3 regions of the Virgibacillus sp. DJP39 genome follow, and region 1 is predicted to be linked to each of the others. Evidence: riboswitches for the same ligand, from Rfam matches in the RefSeq annotation. Region 1 holds a riboswitch; each other region holds the start of a gene.
What was found. A riboswitch is a leader RNA that binds a small molecule or an ion and turns the genes downstream of it on or off. The one in region 1 is predicted to bind thiamine pyrophosphate.

Region 1 (5,440 bases):
GGAAAACAGTTTGAACAATCAACAATTAAACGACATAAAAGAATTACAGTTACTATGTGAAAAGGAAGATAAAATACAACTTAAATTAAATTGGGAAATGCTAAAGTCACGAAAGGAAAAGGATGAAATGGATTTCTACCATTACGAAGATGGTTCTTTAGTTGGGTTCCTGGCTATTTACCAATTTGGTAATAAGTATGAAATTTGTGGAATGGTCAATCCGGGTAACAGGAATCGTGGCATTTTCACGTCTTTATTTAATCAAGCATTAAAAGTAATTCCTCATGAAGCAAAGGAAATATTACTAAACACTCCTGCTAACGCAGAGGCCGCAAGAAACTGGCTGCAAACAAAAGCATGTGACTACTCATTTTCAGAATATCAAATGAAATGGGTCCCAGTACAATTGGAAGTGAAACAACCAATCGTTCGTTTAAGGAAAGCCGGACCATCCGATTTGGAGACCCAAATTAAACTGGACATAGAATGCTTTGAATATGATCCTGCCGGTGCACGGGATTTCAATGAAAATAATGGTTACAGCGAAAGTAAAGTTTCCTACATGATTGAAGTAGAAAGTGAAGTTGTCGGAAAGATAGGTATCCAGAGGGATGAGAATGAAAGCTATATTTACGGTTTTGCTATTTTCCCTGAATTTCAGGGCAAGGGCTATGGAAGGAATGCGCTTATTCAAACCGTGCTTGCTGAGAAAAAAACGGAGGGGGTAATTCTGCTGGAAGTTGCTGCAGAAAACAAGAATGCATTAAAATTATATGAAGAATGCGGCTTTTATTCTTATGAGGTGCAGGATTATTATCAGTTTAACAGAGTTAGGGGATAAATCTGTAGACGAATGTATTAAAGAAAAGTGCTAAACTTGTTAAGAAATTTATCTGAGGGTAAAAAGTATCTGATAAGGGTTTTCTAAGTCAAAATGTAAGAAATAGAAAGATTGAGTTTGACACCATTACTAAATTAGCAACATATTACACATATGTCCCAAAAAGAATAGAATTTGGTACCTGGGTGGTATAAATAGTTTCTATAAAGGAGCTTTTAAATTGCGATCGGAAAAAGAAAAAATGTTAACTGGTGAGCTTTATAAAGCGTGGGATCCATCTTTAATCAAGGAGCGGATCCATGCAAGAAGTTTAACCAGACAGTTTAATCAATCGTTAGAGACAGCCGATGTTGAGCGGGTATCTATTTTAAAAGAGCTCTTTGGTTCGACTGGTGAAAGGATTGAAATTGAACCAAACTTTCGGTGTGATTACGGCTATAACATTCATGTTGGTGAAAATTTCTATATGAATTTTGATTGTATCATTTTAGATGTTTGTGAAGTTAAAATTGGTCATAACTGTGCTATTGCTCCAGGGGTACATATATACACAGCTGCACACCCAATTGACCCATTGATAAGAATCAAAGGTCCTGAGTACGGAAAGCCCGTTGTGATTGGTGACAACGTTTGGATTGGCGGTAGGGCGGTTATAAATCCTGGCGTTATAATTGGAAGCAATGTTGTTATAGCGTCTGGAGCAATTGTTACAAAGAACATTCCTGACAATGTAGTGGTGGCTGGAAATCCAGCGAAAATCATCAAGCAAATTGATCAACAGGAACATGAAAAATAAACAAGTAGGGAGAATTTTCGATATGAAACGGGTAGATGTAGCGTATTCATTAATATACGATGAAGCAGAAGATAAAGTACTTATGGTAAAAAATAATAAATACAACAACTGGACCTTGCCAGGAGGTTCTGTGGAAAAGGGAGAAACACTGGGGATGGCTGCTGTACGCGAGACTAGAGAGGAAACCGGGCTGAAGATTGAAGTAGGAGATATCGTTTCCGTGAATGAGGCTTTTATGGAGAAGGATGGACATCATGCTTTGTTTTTTACATTTAACGCAAAAGTTGTTGGTGGAAAGATTACGATTATAGACACGGACGATAAAGTAGGAATTGCTGAAGTAAAGTGGGTTAGTTTAGCCACAGCATCTGATTTAATGCCGTATTACGAAAATGGCGTGAGAGCCTTGCTTGAATCAGCTATACCTTATACATTTCAAGGTGTAAAAAATTAGTATGGCATATGAATTTTCTATTATGACGCAGGTGCAGGCTGAAGAAATAGCGTTCAACTGGAACTACAAGGGTGTATATTCATTTTATGATATCCAAGCAGACGAGGAAGACTTTTTAGAGTTTGTTGATTCAGAAAAACGTGGTGAATCTGTGTTTGTTGTTGAGAATGAGAACGAGTTGATCGGTTATCTCAGTTTGGATAAAACAAGTGCCCTGACGATTGATATCGGATTGGGAATGAGACCTGATCTTACAGGGAAGGGGAAAGGGCTAGCATTTTTAGAAGCGGTATTAGCTTTTGTTAAGGATTCCTACCAGCCAGTTAAAATTACACTAGCGGTTGCGACATTTAACCAGAGAGCAGTAAAAGTATACAAAAAAGCAGGATTTAAAGAGAAGGAAACCTTTATGCAGAATACCAATGGAAGTACATATGAGTTTGTGAAAATGGAATTACAAATATAATCGATTCAATAAAAGGAAGGTGCCTTTCTAGTGGTGGTAGGAAGGCGCCTTTTTTCGACAAATAACGCGGTACCAGGCACCATTGACAATGTTGCGTGTTCGTGGTTAAGTAAGGTTATAACTTAATAGAACGTCCACTGGGGGTGCCGTTTGGCTGAGATAAGGAAAGTTCCTTTATCCCTTTGAACCTGATCTAGTTCATTCTAGCGTAGGAAAGTGGAGATCGGTTGTTTAGTGTAGATATTTTTCTGACTATTGCATATTCAGACCACTCCAATTTCTGGGGTGGTTTTTTTGTTGAACTAAATATAACTTAACTTCATCATAAAAAAACCAGCCCTTAGTGGGTTTCTTATTTTAAACTGAAAGGGGTTTCTTGTATGAAGCATTCTATTCCAACAGTTCTAACCATTGCTGGAACTGATCCAACTGGGGGTGCTGGGATTCAAGCTGATCTTAAGACATTTCAGGAAAGAGAAGTATTCGGTATGAGTGTTGTGACGTCAGTTGTTGCTCAGAATACAGTCGGTGTACAGGATGTCCAGCATTTACCAATAAAATTTATCATGCAGCAAATGGAGAGTGTACTTACTGATATACCGCCAGATGTAATTAAAACAGGTATGATTGCCAATTCAGAAATGATGGAAGAGATAGCAAAGACAATTAGGAAACACTCGATTCCTTATGTGATTGACCCTGTAATGGTTGCAAAAAGTGGTCATCACTTAATGGATGTAAATTCGATACTTACGTTGACTAATCAGTTGATCCCACTTGCTACAGTAGTGACACCCAACATACCTGAAGCAGAGGTGTTACTCTCCGAATCAATTGAATCAGTTAATGATGCAGAAAATGCAGCAAAACGTATTGTCCATGAATTGGGTGCCAATGCGGCAGTTGTAAAAGGCGGTCATTACACCCGTGAAGAAGCGGTTGATATTTTATATGATGGAATTTCTATTCACAGGTTTCCAACAGTGCGAATAGATACCAATCATACACATGGGACTGGTTGTACATATTCGGCTGTAATCGCTGCTGAGATCGCTAAAGGTAGTTCTGTCTATGACGCAGTCAGGATTGCAAAGTTATTTGTCACAGATGCTATTTTCTATAGCTTAAAGCTAGGAAAGGGTAATGGACCAACAAACCATTGGGGTCATCGTTTGAAAGGATTACCAAAAATAAATGGGGGAATTTTCAATGAATTATCTTAAGGAAATTAAAAAACAAAAACCTTTAATTCATAACATCACGAACGTGGTTGTCGCTAATTTTTCAGCAAATGGCTTATTGGCTCTTGGGGCATCACCAGTAATGGCAAATGCACCTGAAGAAGCCGCTGAAATAGCTGCTCACGCGAATGCACTGGTGCTGAATATTGGAACGTGTAATCGAGAACAGATTAAATCAATGATACTCGCTGGAAAAGCCGCTAACAAAAAGGGGATTACCGTTATTTTAGACCCTGTAGCAATAGGTGCAACAATTTTTCGCAAAAGTGCGGTCAAGGAAATTTTATCGGAAATTGATGTGAGCGTTATCCGTGGCAATGCTGGCGAAATTATAACAGTTTTAGGAGAAACCATCTCGGAAATGAAAGGTGCAGATTCAATGGCAAATGGGATTGATCCTGATGTTGCCATTCGTGTCGCTAATAAGTATGGAGCTGTAGTTATTGCAACAGGAGAAACGGATATTATTACTGACGGTGAAAGCTATACCGAGTGTTATAACGGGGTGTCTATGCTTCAATATGTAACAGGAACAGGGTGTTTATTAACAGCAGTTGTTGGTGCATTTTCTAGTGTAGGAGTGAATCATTATGGAGCTTCAGTTGTAGCTGTAAGCAGCTACGGGGTGGCTGCGGAATTAGCATATGAGAATTGCGCTGGACCTGGAAGCTTTTTGCCAGCCTTTCTGGATGAGTTGTATGGGTTAACAGAGGAAGAAGTGAAGGCAAAGGCTATTACTCAAAACTTCACCTTAGAAGGGAAGAAAAATGATGCTAGATAAAAAGATCCTTCGTTTATATTTTATTCTAGGCAGTGTGAACACTTCTGAAAATCCTGCACATGTACTGCAGCAAGCAATAGAAGGAGGCATTACAATCTTTCAGTACAGAGAAAAAGGGCTCAATGCAAAAAGCGGGGTTGGTAAATTAACGTTAGGAATTGAGTTGCGAAATACTTGCCTTGAAAACAACGTTCCATTCATTGTCAATGATGATATTGAGTTGGCTATTAAGCTTAGAGCTAATGGGGTTCATATTGGCCAGCAGGACGAAAATATTATAAAGGTGAAAGAGCGTTTGCCCAAAGGTATGTATGTGGGCGTTTCAGTGTCAACTGTTGAAGAGGCTATCCTGGCAGAAGAACAAGGTGCAGATTATCTTGGAGTTGGACCTATTCATGGAACGTCTACTAAGGAGGACGCACTTAAGCCGATTGGAATAGAAAGATTAATAGAAATCAGTAAGAATGTAACCATTCCAATTGTAGCGATTGGTGGAATTAAAAAAGAGAATGCAGGAGAAATCATCAATGCAGGAGCGACTGGTATATCGGTAATTTCGGCAATTAGTCAAGGAGGAACTTATAAAAAAGCAGCGCGTGATTTAGAACTAGCTACAAGAGTGCTCAACTAATAATGATTGTTTATATTAAGGGGGGTGATGGGGTCACTAGAAAATCTTTAAAGGAGGTGAATAGGTGTATAGCACAAGACTTTTAACAACGATGGCGGTGTTTATTGCTCTTGGTACAATTGGAGCCCAGTTACTTTGGTTTCCAGCTGGAATAGCCAAAGCGTACCCTGCTCAGCATGCAATCAATGTAATGGCGGCAATAATACTGGGTCCTGGACCAGCGGTGGTTA
Region 2 (5,660 bases), on a different contig from region 1:
AATTTGTTGAGAAAAATTCAAAAAGTAAATTGCTAACAACAGAATATCACGGTTTTTCTCAAAATTTACTGTTTAAATGTGAGTGTGGTAACAATTTTGAAAAAACATTTACGAAATTTAAAAATAAAAACCAACGTAAATGTGACTCGTGTCAACCGCCAAAAGAGTCAAGATAAACGTATAGAAAATAAACAAAGCACCGATTTCTATTAATAGAAATTGGTGCTTTTGTAAGAGCAATTTGATTGATTTAATGTGTAAATAGTACATTAAACCTGCCTTTGTTAGAATGTGAAGTCTACCTGTTTCTTTTCAGTTGCTTCATATTCCTTCATATACTTAATTCTTCGTTGTGCTGATGTTTGACTGACTTGTTCATCTGCATGATAGGAAGATCTGACGAGTGGACCGGATTCACAATGCTGGAATCCTTTTTTTAGTGCTATCTCCTTTAGCTCAGCAAATTCATCTGGATGGTAGTATTTTTCAACCTTTAAATGTTTTTTAGTAGGCTGCAGATATTGTCCAATGGTCATTATATCTACATTATGTGCCAAAAGGTCATCCATTGCTTCCATAATTTCCTCTTTCGTTTCACCTAGCCCAACCATGATACTGGATTTTGTAGGTGTCTTAGGTGCAATTTCTTTGACCCGTTTTAGTAACTCCAGGGAACGGTCATACATAGCACGAGCACGTACTTTTTTTGTCAATCTTCGTACTGTTTCAATATTGTGGTTAAAGATATCAGGTTCACTGTCCATCAATGTATGCAGGCTCTCGTAATCACCCTTCATATCAGACGGCAGGATTTCAATTGTACCACCGGGATTTGCTTTACGTATTGCGCGGACAGTTTGCGCAAAAACTGCTGCACCGCCGTCCTTCAAGTCATCTCGGGCTACAGCGGTTACTACAGTGTGCTTTAGACCCATGATTCCCACTGTTTCTGCCACACGTTCAGCTTCGCCCCAGTCAAGTTCATTCGGTAAGCCTGTTTTCACAGCGCAGAAGCGACAGCCTCTTGTACACGTGTCCCCTAGAATCATAAAGGTAGCTGTTTTTCTCTCACTCCAGCATTCGTGGATATTTGGACAGCGCGCCTCCTCACATACGGTATTTAATTTTTTCTCACGCATTAATTTTTTTAGACCAGTGTAGGATTTGTTGGTATTAATTTTCGTTTTAAGCCATTCTGGTTTACGTATGTATTCTTCTTGTTTTGCCACCCGTCACACACTCCTTTGATGATATAAATTCCATTCTTCTACAGAATATTTAGTCCTGGCCAAATCGTGAACTTTTTCCCATTGACTCTCTGTAAGCTTAAGCGGAACAAAGTCCATGTTAAGTCCAGTCTTAAACCCTTTAAGAAATGCTTCCTTTAGGTCCTCGTATGTATGGTTCTTCATGGTGACTTCGTTAATTGTAATTGCTTTCTTAGAAAAAGCATTACGCTTCATTGCTCGAATGTTCTCGTTTGGGAAAATAAATAAATCAAATAACATACTTTTATCAATACTCATTGGAATAGATCCATGCTGCAGAAGAACACCTTGCTTCCGTGTTTGCGCATTTCCTGAAATCTTTTTGCCGTCAACGACCATTTCATAGAAGGCAGGCTTTTCAAAGCAGACATCCGTTCGTTCTGTACTTTTCTTAGGTGTAGCATAATCTGCATGGATTCCTAATTGCTTATACCCTTCTAAGATTCCTTTTGACAAAACATAATAAGCCGCTTGGATGGATGTCGGAATATAGTCCCTGTCTTCTGAAACGACAATACTATAGGTCAACTCATCATCATGCAGCACAGCACTGCCACCAGTCAGGCGACGTACAAATTCACAACCATGACGTTTCACATTGGAAAAATCAATTGAACGTTCAGTATTTTGAAAATGCCCCACAGAAAGACTAGGTTTCGACCAACCGTAAAATCGCAAAGTAGGCGGAATTTCCCCCACACTATGCCAATCAAGCAACAACTCATCCAACGCCATATTAACCGACGCACTACTATAACCCGTATCAATAAAAGCCCAAGTTTCAGAATGACTCAAACAAACACCCCCTCTTGGTGCCAGGCACTTTTACTAGTAACCGGTAAAAGTGCCTGGCACCTCTAATTATTTTACCCAAATAAAAAAACTGCATTCCTTTTGTTATTGGAGTGCAGTCTGTTCGGTTCTGTGTATATACTTGGGTTAAAAATATACACAGTACAGTCAACGACACTTCCTCACGCTAGTATTACCTTAGTTCGAGTATAAGGGTCAGAACACTATTGTTCTTCTCAGCTGTAAATTGCTCCCCTAGTGTTAATATTTAATTTCTACGTCTATCTTAATAAAGCGAAGAGCGAAAGTAAAGGCAATTTAAAAAACTAGCTGTATTTTCCTAGGAGTGTGCGATATACTTAGTGAAATTATCTAGGAGGTAGTACTCATGATTACTTATCCATTTTTAACAAAGGGAAGTACAGTTGGAGTTACTGCGCCGTCATCCGGGCTAGAACCTGAGTTGCATGACATGTTAAAAAAAGCTTGCAAGCGTAGTGAAGAAAAAGACTACCCAGTAGTGTGCGGAGAGACGGTTTGGACACAGGTTAGGGGAAAGTCAGCATCAGCTGAAGTAAGAGCAAAGGAATTTAATCGTATGATGAAAGATAAAACGATTGATTTTATAGTTCCCCCTTGGGGAGGAGAACTGCTTATTGAAATAATTGATAAACTAGAATATAATTCCTTTCAAAAAAAGTGGATACTCGGGTATTCTGACACGAGTGTCTTACTGCTTGCAACGACATTAAAAACAGGCATGGCAACTGCTCATGGTACTAATTTCGTTGATTTACGCGGAGAGTATTCAGATGAAACAACAGCCAAGTGGGAGAAGGTTTTATCAACAAAACAAGGGGATTCCATTAAGCAGTATTCATCTAAAAAGTTCCAAAGAAAATCGGATCATGATAATCCCTCGCCAGAAGTCTTTCATTTAACAGAGCAAACGAAATGGAAGCCGCTTTCAGGTGAATATGCTTTTATAAAAGGTAGATTGTTAGGTGGGTGCATAGATGTAATTAGACATTTGATTGGTACTCCTTATGGAGATATACAACAGTTCCAAGAGGAAACAATCAGTAATGAGCCAATTCTATGGTACTTTGAAAACTGTGAGCTGAATACAACAGATTTAAGAAGGACACTATTTCAAATGAAACTAGCAGGGTGGTTTAAAAATTGCTCTGGTATTATGTTTGGGAGAAGCAGCGCGAATGACCCGGTTGAAAATTATGATGTACTGGATGTTTATAGGGATGTGGAGAACGAACTGAATGTCCCAATAGTTTATGACATCGACTGTGGGCATGTTCCACCACAAGTCACGCTTATTAATGGGGCCTATGCTGAGATTGAAGTGAAGGCAGGCAAAGGACAAATCGAACAATGGTTTAAGTGACATTGTAATCTGCTGATTAAGTGAATGCTAACGTTTGTTCTACGTTAAATGCCACATGTGTCAAATGGAAATTATCTATCAAATTATTATGAGGTGAGACATGATTACAATTAAAAGATTATCGGAATGTCCATTAGAGGATGTATTAAAAGCCTGGAACCTGGGGTTTGAAGGTTATTTTGTTGATTTATCAATGACGTTGGAACGGTTTGTCAGTCGTATGGTGACAGAAGGGTTTTCACCAGAATTGTCGATTGTAGCATTTGATGGCAGCAAACCAGTTGGAATTATTAAAACTGGTATAAGAATCATCAATGGAAAAAAAGTAGGATGGAATGGCGGGACAGGTGTAGCCAAAGATTACCGTAATCAAGGTGTGGGCAAACATATGATGGACCATCTGCTATCAATCTATGAAGAGCAAAATGTGGAGATAGCAACTCTGGAAGCTATTAAGGAAAATGAACATGCCATTAAGTTGTATAAAAATATGGGATATGTCATAAAAGATGAAGTAGCTAACTTTTCATTAAATGGTCCACAAACTATTGAGTCCGAAGTAACTACTAAAAAATATTCTATTAAAAAAACAATCCCACAGGAAACAGGGCAATTGCCTTTTTATAAAGCTGATTATACATGGCAAACACACTGGAAGAGTATGAGTAATGGGGAAGCAGTAATTGTCTTTGGTGAAAATGCTGAACCGGTAGGATATGCATACTATCGTCGTGTTTTTGATGACGATTTTAATCATCAGGCAACGGTTTTATACCAATGCGAAGCAGATCCAAATCATAATGATGCGTATGAGATTACGAAGTTGTTAATAGGTTATGTTTTTGATGATCTATCCGCAGACATTAAACGTGTTGTGGTGAATATGCCTAAAAAGGGAAGTCAATTAACATATGGCGTATTGTTAGAACACTCTTTTTCAGTAGATGTAGAACAAGTTTGCATGGAAAAAGAAATGAATCGGTTTTTTAAATAAAAATCCAATACTGTTTTCATTAGAATCGATATCAGTATAATTCGCCATTAAAGCTTGGCGGTAAGCTGAGTTTTCTAAAAAAATCGAGCGCTCTGTGTCCAAAATCGAGCGCAGATCCAATAAAAGCGAGCACCAACTTGAATTATCGAGCACCGACTCAAGAAATCGAGCACCAACAATTTGGTGCTCGATTGTGACTGATCAGTGCTCGATATTCAAAATCAGTGCTCGATTTCCGCATGTCAGTGCTCGAAAAAGTCCGCTGCGCCACCCACCCCCAAACAACGCAAAATAAACCAAAAAAGCATCTGCCCACCAATATGGTAAACAGATGCAATTTCTTTCTATAAACTGCTTTTAATTAACTCTTTAATTTCGTCCCGTTTACCTTCATGAAACAAATCGACAATCTTACTACCCACAATAACACCGTCACAATTTCCGCCTAGTTCCTTTGCCTGATCTGAATTGGACACGCCGAATCCTGCCAATACGGGAACGTTAGCAATTTCTTTTAAACCTTGTAAAAAGCCTTTAACATTCGCGCTATGTGTAGCCTTTGCGCCAGTTGTTCCAGTGACGGATACAGCGTAGAGGAAGCCTTCTGATCGTTTTGCGATTTCGGCTAGACGTGATTCACCACTAGTTAATGCAGCAAGCCTTACAAAAGCAATGGAGTTTTCCTGTAAGCTTCCAGCTATCAATGACTCCTCTTCAAGCGGCAGATCGGGAATGATTATGCCATCTACCCCAGACGCAGCGCAATCAGTAGTAAATTTTTCAACTCCATACGTATAAATGGGATTAAAATATGTCATTAAAATAATAGGTATATTCCTGTTTTCTTTACTATTTTTCAAGGTTTCAAGCACACCGAACAAGGTTGTTCCTTTGGCAAGTGCCCGCAGTCCTGCACCCTGTATTGTAGGGCCATCTGCAACAGGATCGGAAAAGGGAATTCCCAATTCAACTGCGCTCGCACCACAGGATTGGAGGAATTCAATTCGCTCATCCAAATTCTCTAAACCACCATCTCCGGCCATAATATAAGGGATGAAAAGTTTTTCATTCTTCTCAAGTTTTTTCTGAAAGGCTTGATTAATCCGTGATTTACCCATTGTCATTTCCCTCCAATGCTGCTTTTACTTGTTCAACGTCTTTATCCCCACGACCGGATAGGCAAATAACCAGTGTCTGATCCTTG
Region 3 (5,660 bases), on a different contig from region 1:
GCTGATTGTTTCACGCGCATTCTGCTCCGAATCCCACAAACCTATGCGCAAGTTAGGATCATAAGAGACAATCATTTCATTCTGTTTTGCCAGCTTAACCGCGTAGTGAGTGGCTTCCTTGGCTGGACTACTAATTAAAGAAATCGAACCAATATGTAAAATTTTATTGTCGTTAAAATCCGACTCGTTAATTTCCGATTCCTCGAGAAACCGATCAGCGCTCGGATCTATGTAGAAGTCGAAGCTCCTTTCTCCGTCTTCTGCATTCGTTACAAATACGACACCTGTGCGCGTCTCGGCAGAAAACTGAACTCGTTTAGCATCCACGCCATAATCATGAAGCGTTTTTTGCAAAAAGCGACCTAATACATCATCTCCTATTTTCCCAAGAAATGTGGATTTTCCTCCCAGTCTCGCTATCCCAACTGCAACATTGGCAGGCGCCCCACCCGCACGCTTATGGTAGGTTTCGTTTGTTCCATCAGTTGGAATAAAGTCTATTAATGCTTCTCCTAATGAAATAACTCCGTCTTTCATTTATTTTTCCTCCTTGGTAGTTATACTAGTATTATTAATTGAAAAGACTCTATTGCTATGTTGCTTATAATAAATTATATTCTGTGTTTCATCATTCAAAATTATGAAGAAGTATTGTACTATTATGGTATGCTTTACAAAAACAATCAAGGTGAATAAAGCTTATGGGGACTAATGCTAACAATTAAGGAAATTGCAGCACTTTCCTGTACAGTAAACAACTCTAATGCCAGGGTTCCTATTTTAACAAGAGGAGACCAGACTTTTCTTTATCCTCTTTACAATTTAAAACTTACTCGTTAAGATAGAAGTAGAAAAACTGCATAGTAACCTTTCACTAGGGGAGCTGATTAATCGGCTGAGAAGAACTGTTCTGTTCTGACCCTTTGCACCCGAACTAGATAATACTAGCGTGGGGAAGTGTGGTCGAAGCGTGTATTACTTTATTTTCTCATACATACTAACAGACTGCATTCCACGGGGATGCAGTTTTTTTGTTCGTAGAAATTTATTTGGTGCCCCACCTGTCTAGTAGTGCCAGGCACCGCAAAAGGAGGAGTTTTTTATTATGGTAGTTCAAAATTGTTCGGATTCTGGTATTGCTGGGTGTAGTTTTTCTATTCATCCGATGAGTGATGGGTTTGTGGAGATTATTACGGCAGCTCTTGCGAATGTGGATACTTCTAAGGTTTGGATGGATACGGATGATGTTACGACAACTGTGCGCGGGAGGTTAACCCATGTTTTTGACGTGACGAAATCCATTTATATTCAAGCAGCAAAGACCGGTGAGCATGTTGCATTTGAGGCAACTTATTCATTAGGGTGTCCAGGAGACTCTGCGGGAGATGTTTACATGGCAGAAGATGATATACCCGTAAACAGCCCTCAGGTCAGTGATATCAAGCAACCAGCTGCGGCTAAATTTTCTCTTTATCCATTGGGTGGTGGTAACTACATGGATGTCATTATGGAACAGATTGAAGCGATGAAAAAGCATGTAGATGTTTCGCATGCACATTATTCTACCCGCTTGGACGGTGAATCGGTCAAAATTTTTGATGGATTAGAACAGGTCTTTAATGCGACAGTGGATGGTGGGTCAAGTCATACCGTAATGACAGTCTCAATCTCAGCAAATAGTCCATCGACTAAAGGAGTGGGTGAACATGAATAATTGGCGGTTTAAAGAAATTGTAGTCATGTCGGCACTGGCGGTTGTATTCGGGGTTGTGTATTTAGCATTTCTCCCTGTTGGAAAGATTCTTGTAGGGTTCTTTGGCCCAATTGGTTATGACCTTATATTTGGAATTTGGTTTATCGTATCTATTATTGCGGCTTACATTATTCGTAAACCAGGAGCTGCATTCATGTCTGAAACCATTGCTGCTATGATTGAGGTTATGCTTGGCAGCGCGGTCGGTCCAATGCTAATTATTTCTGGAATGATTCAAGGTTTAGGTGCTGAATCCGCGTTTGCAATGACCAGGTGGAAAAACTACTCTACATGGGTGTTAATGGCTTCCGGTGTTGGTGCAGCTGTATTTAGCTTTGCATATGGCTACTTCCTAAGTGGGTTTGCTGCCCTTTCTACTCCTTATGTAATAGGTATGTTTGTTGCACGCATGATAAGCGGTGCGTTACTTGCTGGATTACTCGGAAAGGCCCTAAGCGATGGTTTAGCTCAAACAGGAGTCTTGTCCAGCTACGCTTTAGGAAAAGAACATAGAAAGAAACGCGCAGCATGAAGAAAGATTTCATTTTAAGTGTACAACAACTGTCCTTACGATTTGACACTCCGTTGGATCAGGATACCTTATCAAAAGTTAGCTTTGAATTAAATAGAGGCGAAACACTTCTATTACTGGGTCCAAGTGGATGCGGGAAAAGTACGTTGACTTTTTGTTTAAACGGTTTGTACCCCCGTGAATTAGATGGAACGATGACTGGCGATGTCATGATCAATGGTAAGAAATCAACGGAATACAAGCCTGGTGAATTAAGTCGTCATGTGGGTGTTGTATTTCAAGATCCAGAAACACAGTTCTGCATGCTTACAGTAGAAGACGAGGTTGCGTTTGGCTTGGAAAATATACACGTTCCACATGATGAGATGGAAAATAAAATAGACAAAGCACTTTCACTTGTTAACTTAGCACCCTATAAGAAATCAGATATCGCATCTCTTTCTGGTGGTCAAAAACAAAAGCTGGCTTTAGCCTGCATCTTGGCCATGGAACCGAGTTTACTAATCCTGGATGAACCAACTGCAAATTTAGATCCTCTTGCTACGAAAGATTTGATTGCAACCATTCAGAAGTTGAAACAACAAAATGACTTTGCTCTGATAGTCATTGAACATCAATTAGACGGTTGGATGGATCTCTTTGACCGCAGTCTTTTACTTAATAGATCTGGAGAAGTCTTCTATGATGGCTCACTTCGAACCGGTATCAATCGTCTTTTACCGCTCCTGGAAGAGCAAGGTATCTGGCTGCCAAAAGTTACCCAATATGCACTACAACGAGGCAATTCAGGAAATTTTATCCCGCTGACTATCAGGGAATTTGCAGAGCAGATAGACCAATGGCAGTCGATTAAATTGGAAGAGAAAGCATCAACCAACCAAGATGTTCCAGACATTTTACTAGAGGCGGAACATCTATCCTGGATGAAAAAAAAGCATGAAATCATTAAAAACATATCCCTTAAGTTGCATGAGGGTGAATTTGTTGCCATTGTAGGTGCAAATGGTAGTGGCAAAACTTCACTTTCCAGAGTTCTGGCAGGAATTCAGAAGCCAAAAACAGGTACTATCCGTGGGATAAAGTCTTATCTGGGAGACGGGATAGGGTATGTATTCCAAAATCCAGAGCATCAATTTGTAACGAATACTGTATATGACGAGGTCGCATTCGGTTTACAAATAACGGGCATGGACGCCAGGCACGTACAAGAAAAAGTTGAAATTATCCTAAACAAGTGTGGACTGTTAAATCTTGAAAATGAGCATCCATACACTCTTAGCCAAGGCCAAAAAAGACGCTTAAGCGTCGCAGCAATGATTGTGGACGATCAACGCCTGCTTCTTTTAGATGAGCCAACCTTTGGACAGGATGCTCATTCTATTAATGAGTTAATGAATTTACTATACGAAAGACACGAGCAGGGTACGACAATCGTCATGATTACGCATGATATGGAAATTGTCCACCACTATGCCAAACGAGTAATTGTCATGGATCAGGGAAATATCGTTGCTGACTGTCATCCTACTAAACTATGGGATGAGTCAACCGAGACATTACGAGACTGGCAGCTTGAACGCCCGATTCAAGTCCAGCTGCAACAAATCTATGAAAAGGGTGCCCATTATGTTTCTGCATCAACTTAACCCAAGTATAAAAGCTCTAACGATAGTGTTGGTAGTCATTTTATTGGCGTTGGTATTTGATCCAATTACACCGCTTCTATTTATGATTTTTACTATCACGTTAACATTTATTGGTGGAGAAATAGATTGGAAGAAATACTGCTTATACTTCCTACCCTTTTCTGTCATTGCATTCGGGATGCTATGGACGACAGTTATCTTTGCTGATACACCTAAGCATCCAGAGGAAGTATTATCATTACTGGGAATAACTATTCCTAAAGAATCAATTGTCACAGCGCTTGCACTCTCGCTCCGAGTTTTGAGTGTAGCATCATTATCACTATTATTTATTTTTACCACAAACGTTGTTGACTTTATTTTAAGTCTGATACAACAATTAAAGCTCTCACCAAGAATTGCTTATGGTGTCCTGGCAGGGTATCGATTTTTGCCGATGATGAAGGATGAACTATTAATTATTCATTCTGCCCATCGTGTTCGCGGCTTTGATCAGGCAAAAACAATTCGTGGAAAATGGAATCAATACAAAAGGTTTTCAATACCATTGTTAGCAAGTGCTATCAGAAAAGCAGAACGTACTGCAATGGCAATGGAATCAAAAGGTTTTACTGGAGAAAAAGAGCGCACTTTTTATCGACGCTTTTCCACTTCTTTGCGTGACTGGCTCTTTTTAAGTCTTATGGTCATTACTTTGTTATCCGCAGCATACGTTTCTTGGTATCTAGGTTACTTCAAATGGTATAGTGGTCAGCTCTAAATGGAATTAACTATAAACATCCTATCTCGTGGTAGGATTTTTATAGTCTTTAACTCAGCTCATCCTAACTATGTTAGAATATAAATAGAATTCTAATAAAATCTGGGGGGTAAGATGATGGAAAAAATGATTGAATCAGAGGAAATCGTTATTAAGGATAAGAAAAAGGTACATAAAGGGACAATTGTAAACCTGACACTGTTTGCGAAAATGAAAATATTGCAGGTTGAGACAGTTCTGTCTGAGCAGTTTTACCTTGTTTTTTATAACAACTCAATTATTTACGGCGATCTACTGCCTACAATTGAGAAAGGTTCATTTATTGATCAAGCAAGAAATCTTGGGATATCTTTTGAAAAAAACAATCCACTCATTCCAGCATTAATAACAAGTAAATCAATAAAGACACCTAACACCAGTAACATCTTCAATTATTTACAGGATCACTACACGCTTAAGGACGTCGCCTACATCGCAACCGCTCTTGACTCATTTTTCCCTAAAGAAAAACTAACCCAGGTAATAGATAAAATCATTTTACACTTTAGAAGAAACGGAAACTTTCTTGAAGCCTTTCAAGTCAATCAACTACTGTCAACGTTTTCTTCTTCATTAGCTACTCAGGACCGCTTAGTTTCAGATGAATACAAAACGTACAGCCAATTTTATTCTTCCTCTTCACTATCTTCTATTTATAAAAAGGATCCACTTTACGTTGAGTTTTACTGCTTTGAAAACAGACATGATCCCTCTACTCACACATTGCTTGAAGATCACCTGTTATCGGAAGAACGTTATTCTGAAGTGCTCTGCTTATCGCTTGAAAGATTCATCAACAATCCGGGAGCATACCCCATCGAGTTTTACACTGACATTGCACGTAAGTTCATTCCTTTTAAACAATGGCTAAAAATACTTGTTACCTTTAACGTTAACCCATTTCACATTCTTCGGGAATCCCAGCAGACC

Region 2: linked by a shared signal. The riboswitch ahead of ACOI1D_RS06200 (lipoate--protein ligase family protein) and the one ahead of thiD (bifunctional hydroxymethylpyrimidine kinase/phosphomethylpyrimidine kinase) in region 1 are both predicted to bind thiamine pyrophosphate.
Region 3: linked by a shared signal. The riboswitch ahead of ACOI1D_RS15845 (YkoF family thiamine/hydroxymethylpyrimidine-binding protein) and the one ahead of thiD (bifunctional hydroxymethylpyrimidine kinase/phosphomethylpyrimidine kinase) in region 1 are both predicted to bind thiamine pyrophosphate.

Annotation. Positions count from the first base shown of each region.
Region 1 covers NZ_JBMERP010000026.1:30,049-35,488, reverse strand. The annotation lists gene ACOI1D_RS10540 (GNAT family N-acetyltransferase) at 11-841, shown strand; gene ACOI1D_RS10535 (sugar O-acetyltransferase) at 1,062-1,637, shown strand; gene ACOI1D_RS10530 (NUDIX hydrolase) at 1,660-2,091, shown strand; gene ACOI1D_RS10525 (GNAT family N-acetyltransferase) at 2,093-2,557, shown strand; TPP riboswitch at 2,687-2,789, shown strand; gene thiD (bifunctional hydroxymethylpyrimidine kinase/phosphomethylpyrimidine kinase) at 2,938-3,780, shown strand; gene thiM (hydroxyethylthiazole kinase) at 3,767-4,579, shown strand; gene thiE (thiamine phosphate synthase) at 4,566-5,210, shown strand; gene thiW (energy coupling factor transporter S component ThiW) at 5,275-5,440, shown strand, end outside.
Region 2 covers NZ_JBMERP010000012.1:204-5,863, forward strand. The annotation lists gene ACOI1D_RS06190 (hypothetical protein) at 1-176, shown strand, start outside; gene lipA (lipoyl synthase) at 285-1,229, opposite strand; gene ACOI1D_RS06200 (lipoate--protein ligase family protein) at 1,233-2,003, opposite strand; TPP riboswitch at 2,223-2,327, opposite strand; gene ACOI1D_RS06205 (S66 family peptidase) at 2,449-3,462, shown strand; gene ACOI1D_RS06210 (GNAT family N-acetyltransferase) at 3,563-4,456, shown strand; gene trpA (tryptophan synthase subunit alpha) at 4,801-5,574, opposite strand; gene trpB (tryptophan synthase subunit beta) at 5,567-5,660, opposite strand, start outside.
Region 3 covers NZ_JBMERP010000060.1:2,541-8,200, reverse strand. The annotation lists gene ACOI1D_RS15850 (aminoimidazole riboside kinase) at 1-537, opposite strand, end outside; TPP riboswitch at 867-973, shown strand; gene ACOI1D_RS15845 (YkoF family thiamine/hydroxymethylpyrimidine-binding protein) at 1,106-1,714, shown strand; gene ACOI1D_RS15840 (ECF transporter S component) at 1,707-2,285, shown strand; gene ACOI1D_RS15835 (ABC transporter ATP-binding protein) at 2,282-3,931, shown strand; gene ACOI1D_RS15830 (energy-coupling factor transporter transmembrane component T family protein) at 3,912-4,691, shown strand; gene ACOI1D_RS15825 (tetratricopeptide repeat protein) at 4,809-5,660, shown strand, end outside.